4 regions of the Streptomyces sp. 4F14 genome follow, and region 4 is predicted to be linked to each of the others. Evidence: riboswitches for the same ligand, from Rfam matches in the RefSeq annotation. Region 4 holds a riboswitch; each other region holds the start of a gene.
What was found. Region 4 has a riboswitch for cobalamin ahead of ACLZOT_RS23340 (ABC transporter substrate-binding protein). Riboswitches for the same ligand answer to the same signal wherever they lie in the genome.
Positions count from the first base shown of each region.

Region 1: another riboswitch for cobalamin. It lies ahead of ACLZOT_RS07920 (CbtB domain-containing protein); the one in region 4 lies ahead of ACLZOT_RS23340 (ABC transporter substrate-binding protein).
Region 2: another riboswitch for cobalamin. It lies ahead of ACLZOT_RS09940 (ribonucleoside-diphosphate reductase subunit alpha); the one in region 4 lies ahead of ACLZOT_RS23340 (ABC transporter substrate-binding protein).
Region 3: another riboswitch for cobalamin. It lies ahead of metE (5-methyltetrahydropteroyltriglutamate--homocysteine S-methyltransferase); the one in region 4 lies ahead of ACLZOT_RS23340 (ABC transporter substrate-binding protein).

Region 1 is NZ_JBLRVY010000004.1:188,795-194,616, reverse strand. Features, by position in the region: gene ACLZOT_RS07935 (alpha-N-arabinofuranosidase) at 1-293, shown strand, start outside; gene ACLZOT_RS07930 (LacI family DNA-binding transcriptional regulator) at 297-1,319, shown strand; gene ACLZOT_RS07925 (glycosyl hydrolase) at 1,316-2,266, shown strand; cobalamin riboswitch at 2,277-2,426, shown strand; gene ACLZOT_RS07920 (CbtB domain-containing protein) at 2,462-2,677, shown strand; gene ACLZOT_RS07915 (CbtA family protein) at 2,700-3,446, shown strand; gene ACLZOT_RS07910 (hypothetical protein) at 3,519-3,803, shown strand; partial or broken gene ACLZOT_RS07905 (MFS transporter) at 3,820-4,038, shown strand; partial or broken gene tnpA (IS200/IS605 family transposase) at 4,142-4,567, opposite strand; partial or broken gene ACLZOT_RS07895 (RNA-guided endonuclease InsQ/TnpB family protein) at 4,618-5,355, shown strand; gene ACLZOT_RS07890 (transposase) at 5,339-5,822, opposite strand, start outside.
Region 2 is NZ_JBLRVY010000005.1:106,414-112,235, forward strand. Features, by position in the region: gene ACLZOT_RS09935 (ribonucleotide-diphosphate reductase subunit beta) at 1-618, opposite strand, end outside; gene ACLZOT_RS09940 (ribonucleoside-diphosphate reductase subunit alpha) at 618-2,978, opposite strand; cobalamin riboswitch at 3,111-3,249, opposite strand; gene mctP (monocarboxylate uptake permease MctP) at 3,517-5,130, opposite strand; gene ACLZOT_RS09950 (DUF3311 domain-containing protein) at 5,127-5,384, opposite strand; gene ACLZOT_RS09955 (GntR family transcriptional regulator) at 5,511-5,822, opposite strand, start outside.
Region 3 is NZ_JBLRVY010000013.1:197,354-203,175, reverse strand. Features, by position in the region: gene ACLZOT_RS23805 (ATP-binding protein) at 1-113, opposite strand, end outside; gene ACLZOT_RS23800 (purine-cytosine permease family protein) at 215-1,861, opposite strand; gene metE (5-methyltetrahydropteroyltriglutamate--homocysteine S-methyltransferase) at 2,029-4,320, opposite strand; cobalamin riboswitch at 4,463-4,679, opposite strand; gene ACLZOT_RS23790 (MFS transporter) at 4,848-5,822, shown strand, end outside.
Region 4 is NZ_JBLRVY010000013.1:83,629-89,450, forward strand. Features, by position in the region: gene ACLZOT_RS23315 (FAD-binding dehydrogenase) at 1-182, opposite strand, end outside; gene ACLZOT_RS23320 (PucR family transcriptional regulator) at 533-1,954, shown strand; gene ACLZOT_RS23325 (GNAT family N-acetyltransferase) at 1,992-2,513, shown strand; gene ACLZOT_RS23330 (hypothetical protein) at 2,510-2,899, shown strand; gene ACLZOT_RS23335 (hypothetical protein) at 3,133-3,261, shown strand; cobalamin riboswitch at 3,259-3,456, shown strand; gene ACLZOT_RS23340 (ABC transporter substrate-binding protein) at 3,557-4,540, shown strand; gene ACLZOT_RS23345 (FecCD family ABC transporter permease) at 4,537-5,547, shown strand; gene ACLZOT_RS23350 (ABC transporter ATP-binding protein) at 5,544-5,822, shown strand, end outside.

The sequences.
Region 1 (5,822 bases), on a different contig from region 4:
AACTCACGACCGTCTCCGTCTCCGCCAGCGTCAAGAACGGCCAGGTCCTCGTCTCCCTCTCCAACCTCGACGCCGAAGAGCCGGCCGAGGTCACGCTCGACCTGCGGGGAGGAACCCTCGGCGACCCCGTCGCCCGGCTCCTGACGGCCGGCCGGCTCGCCGACCACAACACGCCCGAACAGCGGGAGACCGTCGCCCCGCGCCCCTTCGACGGGGTGAAGACGACCGACGGCGGCCTGACCCTCACCCTGCCCCCGCACTCGTTCCTCACGCTCCAGGCCCCGCTGACCTGACCCGTGGCGACCATCCAGGACGTGGCGAAGGCGGCCGGGGTGTCCGCGATGACCGTCTCCAACGTCATCAACGGCCACCCCAACGTACGGCGGGAGACCCGCGAGAGGGTCCTCGCGGCGATGACCCGGCTCGACTACCGGGTCAACGTCGCCGCCCGCAACCTCCGCAAGGGCCGCACCGGCACCATCGGCCTCGCCGTCCCCGAGGTCGACAGCCCCTACTACAGCCGCCTCGCGGCCGGGGTGATCACGGCGGCGGCACGGCGCGGCCTGCGCGTCGGCATCGAGCAGACCGGCGCCACCCGGGAGAGCGAACTCGACGCCCTCTCCCTGTCCCGCAACCGCCTCTACGACGGCCTCCTGCTCAGCGCCGTCGGCCTCGGGCAGAGCGACGCCGAACGGCTCACCGCCGAACACCCCGTGGTCGTGCTCGGCGACCGCATCACCGGCGGACCCGTCGACCACGTCGGCATGCCGAACCAGGAGGCGTCCCGGGCGGCCGTCACCCACCTCGTCGGGCGGGGCTGCCGGCGGATAGCGCTGGTCTGCGGGGAGACGGCCGAGGTCGACACCTCCAGCCTGCGCCACGCCGGCTACCGGCAGGCCCTCACCGACGCGGGCCTGCCCTACGACCCCGGGCTGGTGCGCAAGGTCGGCCGGTTCGGGCTCGCGCAAGGAGCGCACTGCGCGCGGGACATGGTGGCGGGCGGCCTGGACTTCGACGGCGTGTTCTGCGTGACCGACACCCTCGCCATGGGCGTCCTGCGCGGCCTCGCCGACCACGGCGTCCGCGTCCCCGGCCAGGTCAAGGTCATCGGCTTCGACGACATCGCCGAGAGCGCCTACCTCGTCCCGTCCCTGTCCAGCGTCGACCCCGACCACGATGGCATGGCCGAACACGCCGTCGCCCTCCTGACCACCCGCATCGACCAGCACGAACCACCGCCCCGGTACGAGGAGTTCGTGAGCGGCTTCACGCTCGTGATCCGCGAGTCGACCGGCGGCCCGCGAGGAGACACCCGATGAACCCCGCGCCCCTCTTCCGCGACCCCGTGTACGACGGCGCCGCCGACCCGACGGCGATCTGGAACCGCGCGACCGGGGAATGGTGGCTGGTCTACACCAACCGCCGCACCACCGCCCAGGGCCCCGGCGCCGCCTGGGTCCACGGCACCGACCTCGGCGTCGCCGTCTCCGCAGACGCCGGCCGCACCTGGACCTACCGGGGCACCCTCCCCGGCCTCGACACCGAATGGGGCCGCAACACGTTCTGGGCCCCGGAGATCCTCTGGCACGACGGCCTGTACCACCTGTACGTCAGCTACATCCAGGGCGTCCCCGACTCCTGGGCCGCCCCCGCGAGCATCCGCCACTACACCAGCCCCGACCTCCTCACCTGGACCCACCACGGCCCCCTCGACCTCGACTCCGGCCGCGTCATCGACGCCTGCGTCCACCCCCTGCCCGACGGCGGCTGGCGCATGTGGTTCAAGGACGAGACCCGGTCCTCCGCCACCTGCGCCGCCGACAGCCCCGACCTGTACTCGTGGAAACCGACCGGCGTCGTCGTCGACCACCGCCCGCACGAGGGCCCCAACGTCTTCACCCTCGGCGGCTTCCACTGGATGCTCGTCGACGAATGGCGCGGCCAGGGCGTCTTCCGCTCCGACGACCTCACCACCTGGCACTACCAGGGCCTCGTCCTCGACACCCCCGGCCACCGCACCGACGACGGCAACATCGGCCACCACGCCGACGTCGTCGTCCAGGGCGACACCGCGTACGTCTTCTACTTCACCCACCCCGGCCGGCCGCCCGGCATCACCGACGACGACGGCACCCACCGCACCCGCCGCTCCTCCCTCCAGGTCGCCACGGCCACGGTCGCCGACGGCGTCCTGCACTGCGACCGGGCGCCCGTGGAGCTGAACCTCGGACCGGACCCGACCCACACGGAGGAAAGTGCCTGGTGACGCGGGGTTGGTCGGGTACACGTCACGCGGTATCGTCACCCCGACAACGACGGCAGGACGGAAGCCGGTGAGAATCCGGCACGGTCGCGCCACTGTGTGCCCCTCGCGCTCCTTGAGGCGGGGGTGAGTCAGACCCGTAGCCGTCGTACGGAGCACCACCGAGACGGGACGCGAACTCCCGAAGGAGGCCCTGCCATGGCGCAGCACGTCGCCCAGCCGACCACCGCCACCACCCCGCTCAAGCTGCCGTTGAAGGACATCGCCCCCTGGGCCGTCTTCTTCGGCGTCCTCATGCTGATCCTGCTGTACTTCGTCGGCGCCGAACAGGGCGCCCTGTCGGTCTTCTCCGGCGAAGAGGTCCACGAGTGGGTGCACGACGCCCGCCACCTGCTCGGCTTCCCCTGCCACTGACCCGAGGGACGCCGACACCCCCATGAACTCCACCACCGTACGGAACCTGCTCGTGCGGGGCATGCTCGCCGGTCTCGCGGCCGGCGTGCTCGCCCTGATCGTCGCCTACTTCCTCGGGGAACCCTCCGTCGACAAGGCGATCGGCTTCGAGGAGGCCCACTCCCACGAGCACGGCCACGAGGTCGAACTCGTCTCCCGCTCCCTCCAGTCCACCGCCGGCCTCGCGACCGGCGTCCTCGTCTACGGCGTCGCCTTCGGCGGCATCGCGGCCCTCGCGTACTGCTTCGCGCTCGGCCGCGTCGGACGCTTCAGCCCCCGGGCCACCGCGCTGCTCCTGTCCGGCGTCGCGCTGGTCGCCGTGTACGTCGTCCCCTTCCTCAAGTACCCGGCCAACCCGCCCGCCGTCGGCAACGGCGACACCATCGGGAAGCGCACCACCCTGTTCTTCCTGATGCTGGTGCTCAGCGTCCTGCTCGCGGTCGCCGCCACCCTCCTCGGCAGACGGCTCGCGCCGGGGCTCGGCAACTGGTGGGCGACGGTCGTCGCGGTGACCGCGTTCATCGCCGCGGTCGGGCTGGCGTACGCCTTCCTGCCCGTCGTCAACGAGGTGCCCGCGGACTTCCCGGCCGCCGTCCTGTGGCGGTTCCGGCTCTCCACGCTCGCCATCCAGGCCACCCTGTGGACCGGATTCGGGCTCGCCTTCGGGGAGTTGGCACACCGGCTGCTGCGGCCCGACCCCGTGGTCCGGCGGGAGACCGTCACCGTCTGACACGTGAGGGCCTCGACCGCGAGGCCCTCACGTGTTTCCGGCTTTGGCTTCGGCGAGGAGCGGAGGAACCACGTGCCCAACACACCCCGGCCCCGCCGCATCACCCTCGGCGGGCGCGAGGCGGTGGCGCTCACCGTCCCCGAGTACGAACGGTTGATCGCCAGCCGGCGGCAGGTCGGCGGGCAGAGCGCGCGGGTACGGGTGCTCGGGGAGCAAGTGAGGCGTACGGAGCGGTTGTTGGCGGAACTCGAAGCGCTGGTCGGAGGGCCGGCGCCGTGCCATCGGGCGCCGGACGACGACTGTCTGCGGTGTGCGGTCGCCGGGGTGCTGCGGAGGTATCGGGGGCAGCGGGCGTGAAAGGGGAGGTCTGGAGATGACCGCCACCGCGACGACCCCCTCGACGGATCCCGCCCAGGCCCAACGCCGGGTCCTGCGCGTCCTGGTCGCCTCCCAGATCCTGAGCGGCATGGGGCTGGCCGCCGGTGTCACCGTCGGTGCGTTGCTGGCGCAGGACATGCTGGATTCCACGCGGCTCGCGGGGCTGCCCAGCGCTCTGCTGACCGGGGGTTCCGCCCTCACCGCCGTAGCCATCCTTTGATCTTCGCAGGGAATCCCGGCGTTTACGCCGGGAGGGAATGCGATCCCTGGCCCGGAGGCGCGGAGCGTCGGAGTTCTCTGCGCTTCTGTGAGGACGGTCAGTCGGGTCGCTTCTGGTTCTCGATGTAGGCCTTGACGATCTGGATTGGCGCCGCCGCAGGAACCGGCGAAGCACGAGGGGCCCACAGGTGGACGTGCATGATCGTCTGGTTCATCGTGCCCGTGTACACCTGCCGCAGGTAGTGGGAGCTGGCGCCCTTCAAGTTGTTGACCAGCTTGGACAGGGCGACCTTCGGCGGGTAGTGCACCAACAGGTGTACGTGGTCGGCCTCGCCGTTGAACTCCCGAAGCTATGCCTCGAATCCCGCGCATACGTCGCGCATGACCTCTTCGCAGCGGGTCAGCATGTCGTCGGTGAAGACACCGCCCCGGTATTTGGTGACGAAGATCAGATGTGCGTGGAGGTTGTAGATGACGTGGCGGCCTCGGCGGATATCGGGGCTTGGTTCCCCATGTGGTGACATAGACCAAGCGTAGAATGATCAAGCGAACTCGACCGGAAGGGGTGGGCCGGATGATCCGTGCGTACAAGTTCCTCATGCGGCCCACAGTGGGCCAGGCCGCCGCGTTGACCGCGATGCTGGCCGATCACTGCTCGCTCTACAACGGGGCGTTAGAGGAACGCCGCGACGCCTATCGGCACAGCTCGAAGACGAGCATCAAGTACGGGATGCAGTCCGCACAGCTCAAGGACATCCGCGCGTTCGACCCGGCGCGTCAGGGCCGCTGGTCGTTCTCCTCCCAGCAGGCCACCTTGCGGCGTCTCGACAAGGCGTTCGCCGCGTTCTTCCGCCGGATCAAGGCCGGCGAGACGCCCGGCTATCCGCGCTTTCGTGGCGTGAACTGGTTCGACACGGTGGACTTTCCCCAGGACGGGGACGGCTGCCGGTGGGACTCCACCCCGCACGATCCGGTGACCCGCGTCCGCCTCCAGAGCGTCGGACACGTCAAGGTCAATCAGCACCGGCCGGTGATCGGTAGGGTCAGGACCGTCAGCGTCAAACGCGAGGGCCGTAAGTGGTTCGTCGTGCTGGCCGCGGAGCAGGAGCAGCCCGAGCCGCTGCCGAACACGGGCAGTGTCGTCGGCATCGACATGGGCATAGCGAACTTCCTCGCCGACTCGAACGGCGAGTTCGTGCCTAACCCGCGCCACGGCCGGAAGGCCGCCGCGAAGCTGGAAGCCGCGCAACAGGCATTGTCCCGGTTCCCGCGCCGCAAGGCCAAGGAGCGCACCGCTACTGACGTTGTCGCCGTGATGTCGTCAAGGTGAGGCCGGTTTCGGCGAGGCATCCGTTGATGAGGTTGCTGCGGTACTGGATCTGGCGGAGGCCGTGTCGGAGCGTGCTGATGAGGTGGTCGGGGTCGGTGCAGGCGGTGTTGACCTGGCTGCTGCGCCGCAGCAGGGACCAGATGCCCTCGACCGGGTTGAGGTCCGGTGCATAGGCAGGCAGGAAGTAGCAGGTGATCCAGTCGTGGGTGTCGATGAACTCCCGCAGCCGGCGGTCCTTGTGGACGTTGAGGTTGTCCCACACGAGCACAAGGGGTGCGCCGAGCTGCTGGTGCGCGGCGATGAGCAGGTCGCGGTAGTCGGTCCAGGTGAAACTGCGTCTGCCGCCGCGCTTGTGATCGAGATGCCGCTTGGGCCTGTAGATCAGCCGTGAGCGTTCACCATGCTTGTAGCAGGCCAGAGCTGCGATGGAGAAGCGGCGCTGGGAGCGT
Region 2 (5,822 bases), on a different contig from region 4:
GCCGGTCGCGAGGCCGTGCAGGAGGCCCCGGCTGCGGAACCAGTAGACGTACGCGAAGGCGCCGTAGAAGAACAGGCCCTCGATGCACGCGGCGAAGCAGATCAGGTTCAGCAGGAAGCGGCGGCGGTCGGCCTGGGTCTGGAGGCTGTCCAGCTTCTCGACCTCGTTGATCCACTTGAAGCAGAACTCTGCCTTCTCACGGATCGAGGGGATGTTCTCGACGGCCGCGAAGGCGGCGGCGCGGTCGTCCGGGTCGGGCAGGTAGGTGTCGAGCAGCGTCAGGTAGAACTGGACGTGCACGGCCTCCTCGAAGAGCTGGCGCGAGAGGTAGAGCCGCGCTTCGGGGGAGTTGATGTGCTTGTACAGCGTCAGCACGAGGTTGTTCGCGACGATCGAGTCACCCGTCGCGAAGAACGCGACCAGGCGCCCGATGAGGTGCTGCTCCTCCGCCGACAGCTTCGCGAGGTCCGCGACGTCCGAGTGGAGGTCGACCTCCTCGACCGTCCACGTGTTCTTGATCGCGTCCCGGTAGCGCTCGTAGAAGTCCGGGTAGCGCATGGGCCGGAGAGTCAGCTCGAAGCCGGGGTCGAGCAGGTTCTTCTTGGCTTCGGTGGTCATTACTGGCATGCCTCGCAGGACTCGGGGTTTTCGAGGGAGCAGGCGACCGCGTCGGGGTCGGGGGTGGCCTGCACCGGGACAGAAGCCTGGGCCGCGCGGGCGATCCTCGTCGCCGGGCGCGAGCGCAGGTAGTACGTCGTCTTCAGCCCGGACTTCCAGGCGTACGCGTACATCGAGGAGAGCTTGCCGATGGTCGGCGTCTCCAGGAACAGGTTCAGGGACTGCGCCTGGTCGAGGTACGGCGTACGGGCCGCCGCCATGTCGATCAGACCGCGCTGCGGGATCTCCCACGCCGTGCGGTACAGCGCGCGGACGTCCTCCGGGATCCAGACGAAGTCCTGCACCGAGCCGTTGGCCTCGCGCAGCGCCTCACGGGTACGGGCGTCCCACACGCCGAGGTCCTTGAGGTCCTGCACCAGGTACGAGTTGACCTGGAGGAACTCGCCGGACAGCGTCTCGCGCTTGAACAGGTTGGAGACCTGCGGCTCGATGCACTCGTACACACCGGCGATGGACGCGATGGTCGCGGTCGGCGCGATGGCGAGGAGCAGCGAGTTGCGCAGCCCGGTCGACGCGATGCGCTCGCGCAGGGCCGCCCACCGCTCCGGCCAGGTGAACTCGACGCCGAAGTGGTCGGGGTGCAGCACGCCACGGGCCGTACGGGTCTTCTCCCAGGCGGGGAGGGGGCCGGAGCGCTCGGCGAGGTCGGCGGACGCCTCGTACGCGGCGAGCATGATCCGCTCGGCGATCCGGGTGGAGAGCGCCTTGGCCTCGGCCGAGTCGAAGGGGATCCGCAGCTTGAAGAAGACGTCCTGGAGGCCCATCGCGCCCAGGCCCACCGGCCGCCACTTCGAGTTGGAGCGGCCCGCCTGCTCGGTCGGGTAGAAGTTGATGTCGACGACCCGGTCGAGGAAGGTCACGGCGGTGCGGACGGTCTCGTCCAGCCGGTCCCAGTCGATGTCCGAACCGGTGACGAACGCGCCCAGGTTCACCGAACCCAGGTTGCAGACGGCCGTCTCCCCGTCGTCGGTGACCTCCAGGATCTCCGTGCAGAGGTTGGAGGAGTGGACGACGTGGCCCGCCTCGGCGGTCTGGTTCGCCGTACGGTTCGCGGCGTCCTTGAACGTCATCCAGCCGTTGCCGGTCTGCGCGAGGGTGCGCATCATCCGGCCGTACAGGTCCCGCGCCGGGATCGTCTTCTTGGCGAGCCCCTCGGCCTCGGCCTTGCGGTACGCCGCGTCGAACTCGTCGCCCCACAGGTCGACCAGCTCGGGCACGTCCGAGGGCGAGAACAGCGACCACTCCTGGTCGGCGTTCACGCGGCGCATGAACTCGTCCGGGATCCAGTGCGCCAGGTTCAGGTTGTGCGTACGGCGGGCGTCCTCGCCCGTGTTGTCCCGCAGCTCCAGGAACTCCTCGATGTCGGAGTGCCAGGTCTCCAGGTACACCGCCGCCGCGCCCTTGCGCCGCCCGCCCTGGTTCACGGCCGCGACACTCGCGTCCAGCGTCTTCAGGAACGGCACGATGCCGTTGGAGTGTCCGTTCGTGCCGCGGATCAGCGAACCCCGGGAGCGGATGCGGGAGTACGAGAGGCCGATGCCGCCGGCGTGCTTCGAGAGGCGGGCGACCTGGTGGTAGCGGTCGTAGATCGAGTCCAGCTCGTCCTTGGGGGAGTCCAGGAGGTAGCAGGACGACATCTGGGGGTGCCGGGTGCCCGAGTTGAACAGCGTGGGGGAGGACGGGAGGTAGTCCAGGCGGCTCATCAGGCCGTACAGGGCGGAGACCTCGTCCAGGGCGCGGACGGTGTCGTCCTCGGCCAAGCCCGAGGCGACCCGGAGCAGGAAGTGCTGGGGCGTCTCGATCACCTTGCGGGTGATCGGGTGGCGCAGCAGGTACCGGCTGTGCAGGGTGCGCAGGCCGAAGTAGCCGAAGCGGTCGTCGGCGGCCGGGTCGATCAGGCCGTCCAGGTACGTGGCGTGGATCCGCGCGAACTCCGCCGTGCGGTCCGCGATCAGGCCCTCGCGGTGGCCCACGGAGATCGACTCCGTGAACGTCGTCACACTCTGCGAGGCGGCCTCGGCGCGGATGCTGATCGTCAGCAGGCGGGCCGCGAGGCGGGAGTACGCCGGGTCCTCCGCGATCAGGCCCGCGGCGGCCTCCGTGGCCAGCTCGCGCAGCTCGGCCTCGTCCGCACGCGCGGAACGGCCCCGCAGAGCCGCGGCGGCGACCCGGCCGGGGTCCGCGTCGGGCAGGTCGGCGGTCAGCTCCGTCAGGGTCCGCAGCAGCGCGGTACCGGGACCGTCGTTCTCGGTCTCGACCGCCTGGACCTCTGAAGCCGGTTCGGCTGGCGCGATGGTCACGTGAGGCTCTCCCTCGCTCGGCAAGGGGCCTTCGCGGGAGGGCAGGGGGCAGCACGGACGCACAGCGCGTACGCGTCCCCGGCCCACTCCGCGAGGCCCGGACGTCAGGGCACACCGAGCCGTCCCTTGGCACGGCTGGCGCTTGCTGCCGACAGGTCCTCGGACTGACTCCCGTGCGCGTATACGCACAAGTACACCGTTGCGGGACAGTTCCGGATTCCCACCGGATTCCCCTGCGGCGACAGCGAGCATGAGCATACATCTAGTGCCGGGCTGTCAGGTCACCCCCAGATGTTGTGTCGCGTCGGCTTCGGAGCGTCAACTTGTGGGTGGGAACTGTGATGCCGGGCAGGGGGTGGGGGTGCTGTCGGTGGCGGTCTGCGGGTGCGTCGTGGTTGCTCGCGCCCCGCGGCGGAGCCGCTATCAGATACAGCCCCGCGCCCCTGGAAGTGCGCGGCAGCGCATCTTCCAGGGGCGCGGGGAACTGCGCGAGCAACCACGGTGGTGCCGCAGCCGCCAGACGGCAGGGAGTGTCGAGCTAGTGGGCCGCTCCCGAAGTCGCCGGGGGAAGTTCCGTCTGGACCCCGGGGTCGCCCGCGTCCGCCGTGTAGTCCGACGGGCTCGTCTCGTCCACCCCGTCCGGGGCTTTGGCGGCGCGTAGGACGAACGTGAGGGCCACCGTCACCGCCACGTTCAGGACGAAGGCTGTGAGGCCGATGTAGCCCATCTCACCGATGCCGGGGATCTTGTCGTTGGAGCCGCCGAAGTGTTTCTGGGTGGGGGAGGCGACGCCGTACGCGGCGATCGTGCCGTAGACCATGCCGACCGCCCAGCCGGCCAGCAGCGCCCAGCGGTGGAACCAGCGGGTGAAGAGGCCGCCGACGAGGGCCGGGAAGGTCTGGAGGATCCAGATGCCGCCCAGGAGCTGGAAGTTGATCGCGGTGGTCTTGTCCATCGTCAGGACGAAGACCAGGGCGCCGACCTTCACCAGGAGCGAGACCAGTTTGGAGATCTTCGTCTCCTGCTCCGGCGTGGCGTCCGGCTTCAGGAAGTCCTTGTAGATGTTCCGGGTGAAGAGGTTGGCCGCCGCGATGGACATGATCGCTGCCGGGACGAGGGCCCCGATACCGATCGCCGCGAACGCCACGCCCGCGAACCAGTCGGGGAACATGTCCTCGAACAGCTGGGGGATGGCCAGCTGGTTGTTGCCGTGGGTGTCGACCTTCGCGGCGATGGCCATGAAGCCGAGGAGCGCGAGCAGCCCGAGCATCAGGGAATACAGCGGCAGGATCGTGGTGTTGCGACGGATCACCTCACGGTTCTTGGAGGAGAGCGTCGCGGTGATCGAGTGCGGGTACATGAACAGGGCGAGCGCGGAGCCCAGCGCGAGCGTGGCGTACGTCCATTGGCCCGCCTCGGCCGGAACGAGCCCGCCCGCCTTGGCAGCGGTGTACTTCTCGCTCGCCGAGGCGAAGATGTCGTCGAACCCGCCCAGCTTGATCGGGATGTAGATGATCGCCACGGTGATCACGATGTAGATCAGCGTGTCCTTGACGAACGCGATCAGCGCCGGCGCCCGCAGCCCCGAGGAGTACGTGTACGCGGCCAGCACACCGAAGGCGATCAGCAGCGGCAGGTCCTTGACGAACCAGTTCGTGTCCTCGCCGCCCCCGACGCCCATGACGTCCAGCACCGCCTGGATGCCGACGAGCTGGAGCGCGATGTACGGCATCGTCGCGAGGATCCCGGTGAGCGCGACCGCCAGGGACAGCCCCTTGGACCCGAACCGCCCACGCACGAAGTCGGACGTGGTGACGTACCCGTGCTTGTGCGAGACCGACCACAGCCGGGGCAGGAACGTGAAGATCAGCGGGTACACGAGGATCGTGTACGGCACGGCGAAGAACCCGGCCGCCCCGGCCGCGTACACGGCCGCCGGCACCGCGACGAACGTGTACGCCGTGTACAGGTCCCCGCCGAGCAGGAACCACGTCACCCAGGTCCCGAACGACCGCCCGCCGAGCCCCCATTCGTCGAGGGAGTGCTCGTTCTCGGCCTTGCGCCAGCGTGCCGCGAGGAAGCCCATGACGGTGACCGCGAGGAAGAAGAAGATGAAGACGCCGAGCGCGACGCCGTTCACACCGCCGTTCACTTCGACGCACCCCCCTTGCGGGCGCGCTGGTCACGCCGCCACAGCTTGTACGCGGTCATGGTGAGCGCGGTCGAGATGAGCACCCACAGCATCTGGTACCAGTAGAAGAACGGGATGCCGATGAACCGCGGGTTCACATCGGCGTACGACCCGACCCACAGCAGCGCCACGAAGGGGGCGAACAGGCAGAGGCCGATGACGACGCGCAGAGGCGTCACCACCGGATCCGCCGGCCTCGGTGGGGTCTCTGACATGGGCGGCTCCGTCCCCTCGCTGAGATCACCAGTGATCACCAATGCAATGCGCAGGCAATCTAAGTGACGGATAAGCGCAGCGGAAGCCCTGCCGGGGGATCGTCCTGAAGCTGTGTCGATCCGCTGCTAGTCGACCGGCCTCTTGAGCCGCGCCACGAACTTGTACCGGTCCCCCCGCCACACCGACCGCACCCACTCCACGGGCTCCCCCCGCAGGTCCAGGGAGTGCCGGGAGAGCATGAGCATCGGCAGCCCCACGTCGGTGCCGAGCAGCCCCGCCTCGCGCGGCGTCGCGAGCGCCGTCTCGATGGTCTCCTCGGCCTCCGCGAGCCGTACGTCGTACACCTCGGCGAGGGCGGTGTACAGGGACGTGTACTTGACGAGGGAGCGGCGCAGGGCCGGGAAGCGCTTGGCGCTGAGGTGGGCCGTCTCTATGGC
Region 3 (5,822 bases), 110 kb from region 4:
AACTGGGCGACGAACTCACCGCTGTCGCGCGCGTCGCCGGGATCGACGCCGGACGACCCGGCCGGGTTCACCGCGCCACCCGCCGACGTGTCCCGCTCCCCGGTGACTCGCACAAGTCCAGCACGAGTCCCCATCTTGCCGACGCCGCTGAGTGACGACTACGGGATTGTCGGCCAAGGACGAGGGGGAGCGGGGGGCGGATCAGGCGCCTGGACTACGCCGTCGCCGGGAGGACGTGATCCCCCACGGTGTCCGTGCTCAGGCACAGGGAGCAGACCACCGCGTCGTGTGTGGCGCAGGACGCGAGGTCGGGGCGTTCGTAGGGCTGGTGGCAGACGTGGCAGTCGTACGTCGTCGCGCTGGGGTTGCCGTCCGAGTCCAGGAGGGGTTCCGCTATGCCGTCGTCCGTGCGGCGCAGGTAGTACTTGCCCTTGGTGGCGATCGCCATCACCGGGGTGAGGACGAAGGCCAGGACCGCCGCCGCCACGGGGGAGTACGGCTGGAGGGTGTCGCCCAGGGCGTGGAAGTACATCGCGATCGACAGACCCGAGGCGGCGACGAAGGAGACCACGCCCACCGGGTTCACCGCGTACAGCATGCCCCGGCGGAACTCCGGCTGGAGCGGGGAGAGTTTGAGGACGTACTTGTTGATGCCGATGTCCGTCGCGACCGTCACCACCCACGCGATGGCGCAGTTCGAGTAGAAGCCGAGGATGCTGTTGAGGAAGCTGAACATGTCGGCCTCCATCAGGATCAGCGCGAAGGAGAGGTTCACGAGGACGAAGACCATGCGGCCGGGGTAGCGCTTGGTCACGCGGGTGAAGGAGTTCGTCCAGGCCAGCGAACCGGAGTACGCGTTCGTCACGTTGATCTTGATCTGGCTGATCACGACGAGGACGACGGCGAGCGGTACGACCAGCCAGGACGGCATCATCGCGTCGAACGCGCCCCGGAACTGCTGGATCGGCTCGGGAGCCGCGTCCGCCCCGACCTTGGCGATGATGTACACGGCCAGGAACACGCCGATCGCCTGCTTCAGCGCGCCGAGGACGACCCACCCGGGGCCGGCCATGATGACGGCCGTCCACCAGCTCCGCTTGTTCGCCTCGGTCTTGGGCGGCATGAACCGCAGGTAGTCGATCTGCTCACCGATCTGCGCGATGAGCGAGAGACAGACACCGGCCCCGAGGAGCACGGACGCGGTGTTGATGCCGCCCTCCCCGTCCGTACCGGCGTAGTTGAGGAACTTGTCGACCGTGCCGGGGTCGGTGGCGACGAGGTAGACCAGCGGCCCCACCATCAGCAGCAGCCAGATCGGCGTCGTCCACACCTGGAGCTTGCTCAGCGCCTTCATGCCGTAGATCACGAGCGGGATCACCATCAGCGTGGAGACCAGGTAGCCGAGCCACAGGGGGAGTCCGAGGCCCAGCTTCAGCCCCTGGGCCATGATCGACCCTTCGAGCGCGAAGAAGATGAACGTGAAGCTCGCGAAGATGACGCTCGTCAGCACCGAGCCGTAGTAGCCGAAGCCGGAACCCCGGGTGATCAGGTCGAGGTCGATGTTGTAGCGGGCGCCGTAGTACGCGAGCGGGAACCCGGTGACGAAGATGACCACGGCGGCGACGGCGATCGCCACGAGCGCGTTGCCGGTGCCGTGCGCGAGGCCGATGCCGGCGCCGATCGAGAAGTCCGCCATGTAGGCGATGCCGCCCAGCGCGGTCGTGGCCACGACCATCGGGGTCCAGCGGCGGTAACTGCGGGGCGCGAAGCGGAGGGTGTAGTCCTCCAGGGTCTCCTTGGTGGCCTGGTCGGTACTTGGCGCTGGTGCGGTGCGTACGTCTGTCTGCGGCTCGACGCTCACTACGTCTCCTTGCGGCGGGGGTGGGGACGGTTGCCCCGCGAGACGGTTTGCGGGAGCACGGAGACGGTAGGCAGGGGGTGTTACCCCTAAATACTTCCTGTATGAAGGAGATGTTTCGCCGTACGACCGAAGGGACCCGGGAATCCCGGGTCCCTTCGGTCCATGCCTCAGTACAGCTCCGCCCTCACCCTCCTCGCCGCCGTCACCAGGTTCTCCAGCGACTCCCTCGTCTCCGGCCAGCCCCGTGTCTTGAGGCCGCAGTCGGGGTTCACCCACAGGCGGTCCGCCGGGATCGCCTTCAGGCCCGCCCGGAGCAGTTCGGCCGCCTCGTCGGCGCTGGGGACGCGCGGCGAGTGGATGTCGTAGACACCCGGCCCGGCCTCCCGCGGGTAGCCGTGTGCGGCCAGTTCACGGGCCACCTGCATGTGGGAGCGGGCCGCCTCCAGGCTGATGACGTCCGCGTCGAGGTCGTCGATCGCCTGGACGACGTCGCCGAACTCGGCGTAGCACATGTGGGTGTGGATCTGGGTCCGGGGGAGTACCCCGGAGGTGGCGAGGCGGAACGACTCCGTCGCCCAGGCCAGGTACGCCGCGTGGTCGGCGCTGCGCAGCGGCAGGGTCTCCCGGAGTGCGGGTTCGTCGACCTGGATCACCGAACTCCCGGCAGATTCGAGGTCGTTGACCTCGTCGCGGAGGGCAAGTGCCACTTGGCGCGCGGTGTCCCCGAGGGGCTGGTCGTCCCGTACGAACGACCACGCGAGCATCGTCACCGGCCCCGTCAGCATGCCCTTGACCGGGCGGGCGGTGAGGGACTGGGCGTACGAGGTCCAGCGGACCGTCATCGGCTCGGGCCGGGAGATGTCCCCGGCGAGGATCGGGGGCCGGACGTACCGGGTGCCGTAGGACTGGACCCAGCCGTGCTGGGTGGCGAGGTAGCCGGTGAGCTGTTCGGCGAAGTACTGGACCATGTCGTTGCGTTCGGGCTCGCCGTGCACCAGGACGTCGAGACCCGCCTTCTCCTGGAAGGCGATCACCTCCCGGATCTCGGCGGCCATCCGGTCCTCGTACCGGGCGGCCCCGATCCGCCCCGCCCTCAAGTCCGCCCGGGCGGACCGCAGTTCGCCGGTCTGCGGGAACGAGCCGATCGTGGTCGTCGGCAGCAGGGGCAGCCCGAGATGGGCGCGCTGCGCCAAGGCCCGTTCGGGGTACGGCTGTTCGCGGCGCGCGTCGGCCTCGGTGACCGCCGCGACGCGGGCCCGCACCGCGGGGTCGCGGGTGATCGGCGAGCCCGCGCGGGAGGCCAGGTCGGCGTGGTTGGCGGCGAGTTCGGCGGCGATGGCGCCGGTGCCCCGGGCGAGTCCGCGGGCCAGGGTGACGACCTCGGCGGTCTTCTGCCGGGCGAAGGCGAGCCAGCGCAGGATCTGCGGGTCGACGTCGCGTTCGAGGGCGGTGTCGAGGGGGACGTGCAGGAGGGAGCAGGAGGCGGCGACGTCGACGCGGTCGGCGAGTCCGAGGAGGGTGCCGAGGACGGTGAGGGACGCGGAGAGGTCGTTGACCCAGATGTTGCGGCCGTCGACGATGCCCGCGACGAGCCGCTTGCCGGGCAGTCCGCCCACGGAGGCGAGGTCCTCCAGGGTGCCGGGCCGCGTGAAGTCGAGGGCGAGCCCCTCGACGGGGGCCTTGGCCAGCACCGGCAGGGCCTCGCCGGGCCGGTCGAAGTAGGTCGCGACCAGCAGTTTCGGCCGGTCCCCGAGGGCGCCGAGGTCCCGGTAGGCGCGGGCGGCGGCGTTCAGCTCGGCCGGGGTGCGGTCCTGGACGAGGGCCGGCTCGTCGAGCTGTACCCACCCGGCGCCGGCCGCGCGCAGCTCGGCGAGGATCCGGGCGTACACCGGGAGGAGCCGGTCGAGGAGGGTGAGCGGCTCGAAGGCGGGGTCGACGCCGGGGGCGGGCTTGGCCAGCAGCAGGTAGGTGACCGGGCCGAGGAGCACCGGGCGGGCGGTGAGACCGAGAGCGAGGGCTTCCCTCAACTCGGCGACCTGCCGGGCGGGTTCGGCACGGAAGACCGTGTCCGGGCCCAACTCGGGGACCAGGTAGTGGTAGTTGGTGTCGAACCACTTCGTCATCTCCAGCGGCGGCGCGTCCTGCGTGCCGCGGGCCATGGCGAAGTAGCGGTCCAAGGGGTCTTCGACTGCCGCGTGGCGTACGGGGATCGCGCCGACCATGACGCTGGTGTCGAGGACATGGTCGTAGAGCGAGAAGCCCCCGGTCGGGACCTCGTCGAGGCCGGTTTCGGCGAGCTGCCGCCAGGTGGCGGCGCGCAGGTCGGCGGCGGTGGCGTGGAGGGCGTCGGCGGTGACGCGGCCCTTCCAGTAGCCCTCGACCGCCTTCTTCAGCTCCCGGTTCTCACCCTGGCGGGGGTAGCCGTACAGGGTTGCCGCGGCTGCGGACTTCGGTGTCACGGAGATCTCCTTCACGAGACGATTCCCTGAGGTCCCGGCGACGGGACGAGGGCGTGAAGGAGCGGACGACCGGACGGCAGCGCCGTACGGCCTTCTGTGCGCCGACCCACCCGCGAGGTCACCGGAACTCCGCACGCGAACACATCGCGTACGGGCAGTCGGCAGGTCTTCGGACTCGCGGGCACGCCTCCGGAGGAGGCACCTAGTGGCCGTCGCTTCCCAGGTCCGTGCGGACCCAGTGCGTATGACGGCGGTCGTTCCCGCTCACCGCTGCGGGGCAGTCCCGGATTCCCACCGGGTTCCCTCTTGCGACGCGGCCCGTCTGGCTGACGGGGCGAACCGGCTGCGGTGATCAGCGTACGGGGTGAAGCCGCTGTTGGGGGAGGTCGTTCGGGAAACCGGCTGGTATGTGACGGCGGTCTCTTTATCGAAACGGTTGAGTTTCGCTAGCCGGGTGTGTAGCGTTCCTGGAGTACGAAACCGTTTCGTTCGCGAGACGCCCGATCATCTCATCGGAGCAGGCCCCTATGTCACAGACCACCGAGACGCCGGACACGACGTCACTCACCAAGACAGCCGAGGAACCCGCGTCCCGTCACCGCTGGTGGGTCCTCGCGATGATCGGCATAGCCCAGCTGATGGTCACGCTGGACGCGACCATCGTGAACATCGCGATGCCGTCCGCCCAGGCCGACCTGGGCTTCTCCGACGGCGACCGCACCTGGATCGTCACCGCCTACTCCCTGGCCTTCGGCAGCCTCCTGCTGCTCGGCGGCCGGATCGCCGACCTCTTCGGCCGCAAGGTCGCCTTCCTGGTCGGCGTCGGCGGCTTCGCGGCGGCCTCCGCGCTGGCCGGCGCCGCCCAGAGCTTCGAGGTCCTCGTCGCCGGCCGCACCCTCCAGGGCGTCTTCGGCGCGCTGCTCGCACCGGCCGCGCTCTCCCTGCTGACCACGACGTTCACCGACGCCAAGGAACGCGCCCGCGCCTTCGGCATCTACGGCGCCATCGCCGGCTCCGGCGCGGCCGTCGGCCTGCTGCTCGGCGGGGTCCTCACCGAGTACCTCGACTGGCGCTGGACCCTCTACGTCAACCTCGCCCTCGCCGTGATCCCCCTGGTCGGCGGCTGGATCCTGCTCAAGCGCACCGCCCGCGAACCCGGCGCGAAGCTCGACATCCCCGGCACGATCCTCGTCACCACCGGCCTCTTCTCCGTCGTCTACGGCTTCTCGATGGCCGAGTCCCACGACTGGTCCTCGCCGCGCTCCTGGGGCTTCCTGACCATCGGCGCCGTCCTGCTCGCCGCGTTCACCTGGTGGCAGACCAAGGCGTCCCACCCGCTGCTCCCGCTGCGCGTCCTGCTCGACCGCGACCGCGGCGCCTCCTTCACCGTCATGCTGATCTCCAGCGCGGGCATGTTCGGCGTCTTCCTCTTCCTGACCTACTACCTCCAGCTCAGCCTGGGCTTCTCCGCCGTCAAGACCGGGCTCGCGTTCCTGCCGATG
Region 4 (5,822 bases):
GCGACGAGTTCGGACGTGGCGACGAGACCGGCGAGGCCGTGTCCGACGACGATCGCGTCCGCGTCCTGCGCCTCGGCGGCGAACGACGGCGCGGCGAGGGACTGCGCGAGGGCGGCACCGGCGACGACGCCGCCGGCCACGGTCATCACTCGGCGGCGGGAGGGGTGCTCCACAGGCTCCATGGGCTTCCTTCCGGGTACGGCTCGCGTCGGCGCGAGCCGTGCGGGGACGGGGAGGGGTGCTGCGGGGGGTGGCAGGGTACGGCGGGGTTGCTGCGGGGTGCGGCTGGGTACGGCGGTTGCCGCCGCGGGGGCGCGGCGAGTGGTGCCGTGGCGGTACGCCGGTGTCGCCACCGACATATGACGTGTCGCCACGGGGAGTTCAGAGGGTGTTGCGGCCGGACCCACCCCTGTTACCTTCGGTAGCCCACAGGAAATCAGGTCGTCACCCTGATCCGGTAGTGGCCGGGCGGCAACAGGAACTCCCCTTCGTTGTGGCCCGGACACAGTGTCCGGACGAGCGAAGGGGGCCCATGAGCGTCCGCCCCGGACCCGAACCGGTCGCCGGGATCCTGCGCGGCATGGCCGACGACACGGACGTGTGCCGTGAACTCGTCACCGCGGCCCGCAGGCGCTCCCCGGAACTGGCCCGCCTCACCGAGGAGGAGACCCGCTCGCACGCGACGGCGATGCTGCGGGCGGCGGGCGCGTGGTTCGCGGCCCTGGAGCACCCGGATCCCCTCGACGCACCCGGCGCGGCCCCCTCCGGCCTCTCCGGCACACCGCACCCGCCCGGCACCTCCGGGGCCCGACCGTCCTCCGACACCCCGCGCCGGCCCGGCGCCCCCGGCCCGTCCGGTTCCCTAGGCCCATCCAGCCCTTCCAGCCCTTCCAGCTCCCCCAGCCCTTCCCATTCCCCCGGCCCGTCCAACCCCTCCGACTCCCTCGACCCCTTCGACTCGCCGGGCCCCTTCACCTACCCCGACTCCCCCGACTCTCTCGACGAACAGGACTTCACCGCGGCCCTGTTGCTCGGCGCCGACCGCGCGGCCCAGGGCGTCCCGATGACCGTCGTGCTGCGCGGCGTACAGGCGGCCCTCACCCGCGCCGCCGAGATCACCGTCGACCGCTGCCGCTCCGCGGGCATCCCGGACCGGGCCCAACTCCACGTCGTGCTCCGCCTGAAGGAGTACGGCGATGCGCTGGAACGCCAGGTCATCAACGGCTACCGGGCAGCCGAACGCGAGACCCCCCGCGGCACCGGCGCCGCCCGCACCCGCCTCCTGCGCCAGGTCCTGCTGGGCGGCGCGCTCCCTCCGCTCACCGAACTCGGCCGCGCCGGTATACGACCCGGCGCCGACGGGCTCTACCACTGCCTGGCGGCGGACAACACCGCCCTCCCCGGCACCCCCGCGGCAACAGCCCTCCTGGACGGCCGACTTGCCGCCCTCTCCCCCCTCCCCCCGACCCCGGACCAACTGGAACCCGGCGCACTGGTCGTCGTGGCCCCGGCCGCCCCCCTCGCCGACCTCCCCGAGCTGTACCGCCTGTGCGTCAAGGCAGTCGACCTCCTCCGCCGCCAGAGCCGCCACGGCCTCCACGAACTCACCGACCTCGCAGCGGAGTTGGCCCTCTCCGAACAACCCTTGCTGGGCGCCCACGTAACAACCCGCCTCCTCGGCGCCCTGAACCCCACCGACGACTTCCACCGCCAACTAGCCCTGACCGCCCTCACCTTCCTCGACCTGGGCCGCCGCCTCGACCAGACCGCCGCCGCCCTCTTCACCCACCCCAACACCATCCGCTACCGCCTGGCCCGCCTCCAGCAGATCACCGGCAGCTCCCTGAGCACCGGATCAGGCGCCCACACGGAAACACTCCACTGGTGGTGGGCACTGACGACCTGGCTGGGCGAGGAGCGGACGGCGGACGCGACGTACGAGGACGCGGGATAGTTGAGGGAACCGAGTTACAGGACAAGGGGCGTCATAGGTGAACGGGGTTTCGGCGGAGTTGATTCGTACCGGGCGGCTGGAGTTGGTGCCTTTGCGGGTCGAGTACGCCGAGGAGATGGCGGGGGTGCTGGCCGATCCGGCGTTGCACGTGTTCATCGGTGGGGCGCCGGAGACGGTGGAGGAACTGCGGGGGCGGTACCGGCGGTTGGTCGTGGGGTGTCCCGAGCCCGGTGTCTCGTGGTTGAACTGGGTGATCCGGCTGCGGGAGGAGGGGTGTCTGGTGGGGACCGTGCAGGCGACGGTCGTGCCCGGGGGCGTCGCCGAGGTCGCGTGGGTCGTGGGGACGCCGTGGCAGGGGCGGGGGATCGCGGGCGAGGCGGCCAAGGGGCTGGTGAGGTGGCTCGGGAAGGTGCCGGTTCGGGCCGTCGTCGCGCATGTTCATCCCGAGCATGCCGCGTCCGCGGCCGTGGCGGCGGGGGCAGGGCTCGTCGCCACCGGGGAGTGGCACGAGGGGGAGATGCGGTGGCGGCGGAGCATGGCCGCCGAGGGGGACGTGTGAGCTGGGGTCCGTCGATCTACCGGTTCGCCGAGGGCGGGGAGAGCACCGTTCCGCCCGATCCGGCCGTCGTACGGGACGTTCTCGGGCCGTACGCGGTGGTGGAGCCGTCGGACGCGGAGTACTGGGTGCGCGCGGAGGACGGCGGCGAGGCGGAGTTCTTCGTCGACGCGTACGGGATCACGGTGGAACGCCCGCAGCCGGGTGGGGTGTTCGGCCTCGTCGCCGAACTCGCGGTGCGGCTCGGTGCGGTGGTGGTCGAGCCCGGCGGTCACGTCGCGTGCCGCGCGCAGGAGGATGTCGCGCGTCTGCCGGAGAGCCTGCGGGAGGGGGCGATCGTCATCGAGATGACGGGGCCGGCGCTCGAAGCCGCCCTCACGAACGCCTGAGGAATCCTCAAGCGCGGGCCACCGACCGGGAGTTGCGTTCCCCGGATGACCTCCCTCACCACCGACCGCCTCCACCTCCGCCTCTTCACCCCGGACGACCCCGACGAGGTCACCCGCTATCTGTACCGGCCGCCACTCAGCCGGGAGGAGTGCGAACGCCCGGCAGACCGAGATCGGCTGGGTCTTCAACCCCGCGTACGGCGGCCGGGGTTACGCCACGGAAGCGTCTCGGCATGCGCCGGGAGGCCCACCTGATCGAGAACGACGTCAACGGGGAGAGCTGGGGCAGCGAGTACGTGTACGCGATGCTGGGGAGGGAGTGGGGGAACACAGCGCGGGCACGGCCCGAACCCCCTGTGTGATAGCTTCCCAGGGCCAGTCGAACCCACGTGCGTGCAGGTGAGCGCACGGGTCAGGGAATCCGGTGGGACTCCGGAGCTGACGCGCAGCGGTGAGGGTGACGGGCGGGGCAGCAGGCCACTGGACGGTGTGTCCGGGAAGGCGCCCCGGCTGGACGATCCCGAGTCCGAAGACCTGCTGGCGGCTTCCGGCCGGGACCGCGGTCGGGAGTGCGACCGTACGACCGGGCTTCGCGTACGAGCCCTCGACGCCGAAGGAAGCTCTGTGCGACTCGCACGTCCTGCTGTGCCGGCTCTCATGTCCGTTGTCCTCGCCGCGGGGTGCGGCACGTCCTCCGACGGGAGCGAGGCGACCGCGGCCGACGCCGTCACCCTCACGAACTGCGGGCAGAAGGTCACCGTCGACAGCCCGCCCAAGCGCGCGGTGTCCCTGAACCAGGGCACGACGGAGATCATGCTGTCCCTGGGCCTCGCGGACCGCATGGTCGGCACGGCGACCTGGACGGACCCGGTGTCCAAGGGCCTGGAGAAGGAGAACGCGAAGGTCGAGCGCCTCGCGGACAACGCCCCTTCGCTGGAGACGGTCCTCGACACGGAGCCGGACTTCGTGGCGGCGTCGTTCGCGTCGACGCTCGGCAAGGGCGGTGTGGCCCCGAGGAAGCAGTTCGAGAAGCTGGGCGTACCGACGTACCTGTCCCCCTCGGACTGCGTGGGCAAGGACAACGACGGTGACGGCGACGGCGCCCGCACCCAGCCGCTGGCGCTCGACGCGATCTACGGCGAAGTCCTGGACCTGGCACGGCTGTTCGGCGTGCAGGAGCGCGGCGAGAAGCTGGTCGCGGACCTCAAGGGCCGTGTGCAGAAGGCGACTTCGGGCCTCAAGGCGCAGGACGTCACCCTGCTCTACTGGTTCGCGAACTCCCAGTCCCCCTACCTCGCGGGCTGCTGCGGGGCCCCCGGCGTCATCACCCGCACGCTGGGCGCGAAGAACGTCTTCGACGACACCAAGGACGAATGGCCGCAGGTGAGTTGGGAGACGGTCGCGGACCGTGACCCGGCGGTCCTGGTGATCGGCGACCTGACGCGCAAGCAGCAGACGGCGGAGACGGCCGCGAAGAAGATCGAGTTCCTGGAGTCGAACCCGGTCACGAAGAACATGACGGCGGTCAAGGGGAAGCGGTACGTCCTGCTGTCGGGCCAGGCCATGAACCCGACGATCCGTACGGTCGAGGGCATCGAGAAGGTCGCGGCGGCGCTGCGGACGTACGGCCTGTCCAGGTGACCCGGGGTCTCCTGCTGGGCGCGGGCGGCCTCGCGGTGCTCGCCGCCTCGGTCGCGCTGGCGATCACTATCGGCCCGGCGGACATCGCGGTCGCGGACGTGTGGGCGTCGGTGGCGTCCCATCTGGGCTGGGGCCACACGGAGTTGAGCCCGCTGCGGGACGGCATCGTGTGGAACCTGCGCCTGCCGCGCACGCTCCTCGCGGCGGTGTGCGGCGCCGGGCTCGCGGTGTGCGGCGCGGTGATGCAGTCGCTGCTGCGCAACCCGCTCGCGGACCCCTTCGTCCTCGGCGTCTCCTCGGGCGCCTCGACGGGCGCGGTCGTCATCGTCGTCCTCGGCGCGGGCGGCGGCCTGGTCTCCGTGTCGGGCGGCGCGTTCATCGGCGCGGTGCTGTCGTTCGGCCTGGTCCTGCTGCTGAGCCACACGCTGGGCGGCACGACGGACCGGGTGGTCCTCGCGGGGGTCGCGGCGATGCAGCTCTTCTCCGCGCTGACGTCGTTCATCGTGATGACGGCGGCGGACGCGGAGACCACGAAGGGCATCCTGTTCTGGCTGCTGGGTTCGCTGAGCGGCGCGGACTGGACGGACGTCACGGTCGGTACGGCGATCCTGGCGGCGGCGCTGCTGGTCTGCGTCGGCCAGGCGCGCACGCTGGACGCGTTCGCGTTCGGGCAGGACGCGGCGGCGTCGCTGGGCGTCTCCGTGGCCCGTACCCGCCTGGTCCTGCTGTGTACGACGGCCCTGCTGACGGCGGCCCTGGTCAGCTCGGCGGGTGCGATCGGCTTCGTCGGCCTGGTCCTCCCGCACGCGACGCGCGCCCTGACCGGCCCGGGCCACACGCGCCTGCTTCCGGCGACGGCGCTGGCGGGCGCGGTGTTCCTGGTGTGGGTCGACACGCTGGCCCGCACGGTGCTGTCCCCGCAGGAGGTCCCGGTGGGGGTCGTGACGTCGCTGATCGGTGTCCCGGCGTTCGTGGCGGTGCTGTACCGGACGAAGGGCGCGCGATGACCGGCCTGAACGCCGACCGGGTACGCCGTACGGCGGGCGGCACCCTGATCCTCGACGGCGTCACCCTCACGCCCCGCCCGGGCCGGGTCACCGGCCTGCTGGGCCCGAACGGCTCCGGCAAGTCCACGCTCCTGCGGATCCTCGCGGGCGTCCTGGCCCCCGACGCGGGCACGGTCACCCTGGACGGGCGCCCGCTGCCGGAGGTGGGCCGCAGGGCGGTCGCCCGCCGGGTCGCGGTCGTCGAGCAGCAGGCGGACACGCAGGTCGCGCTGTCG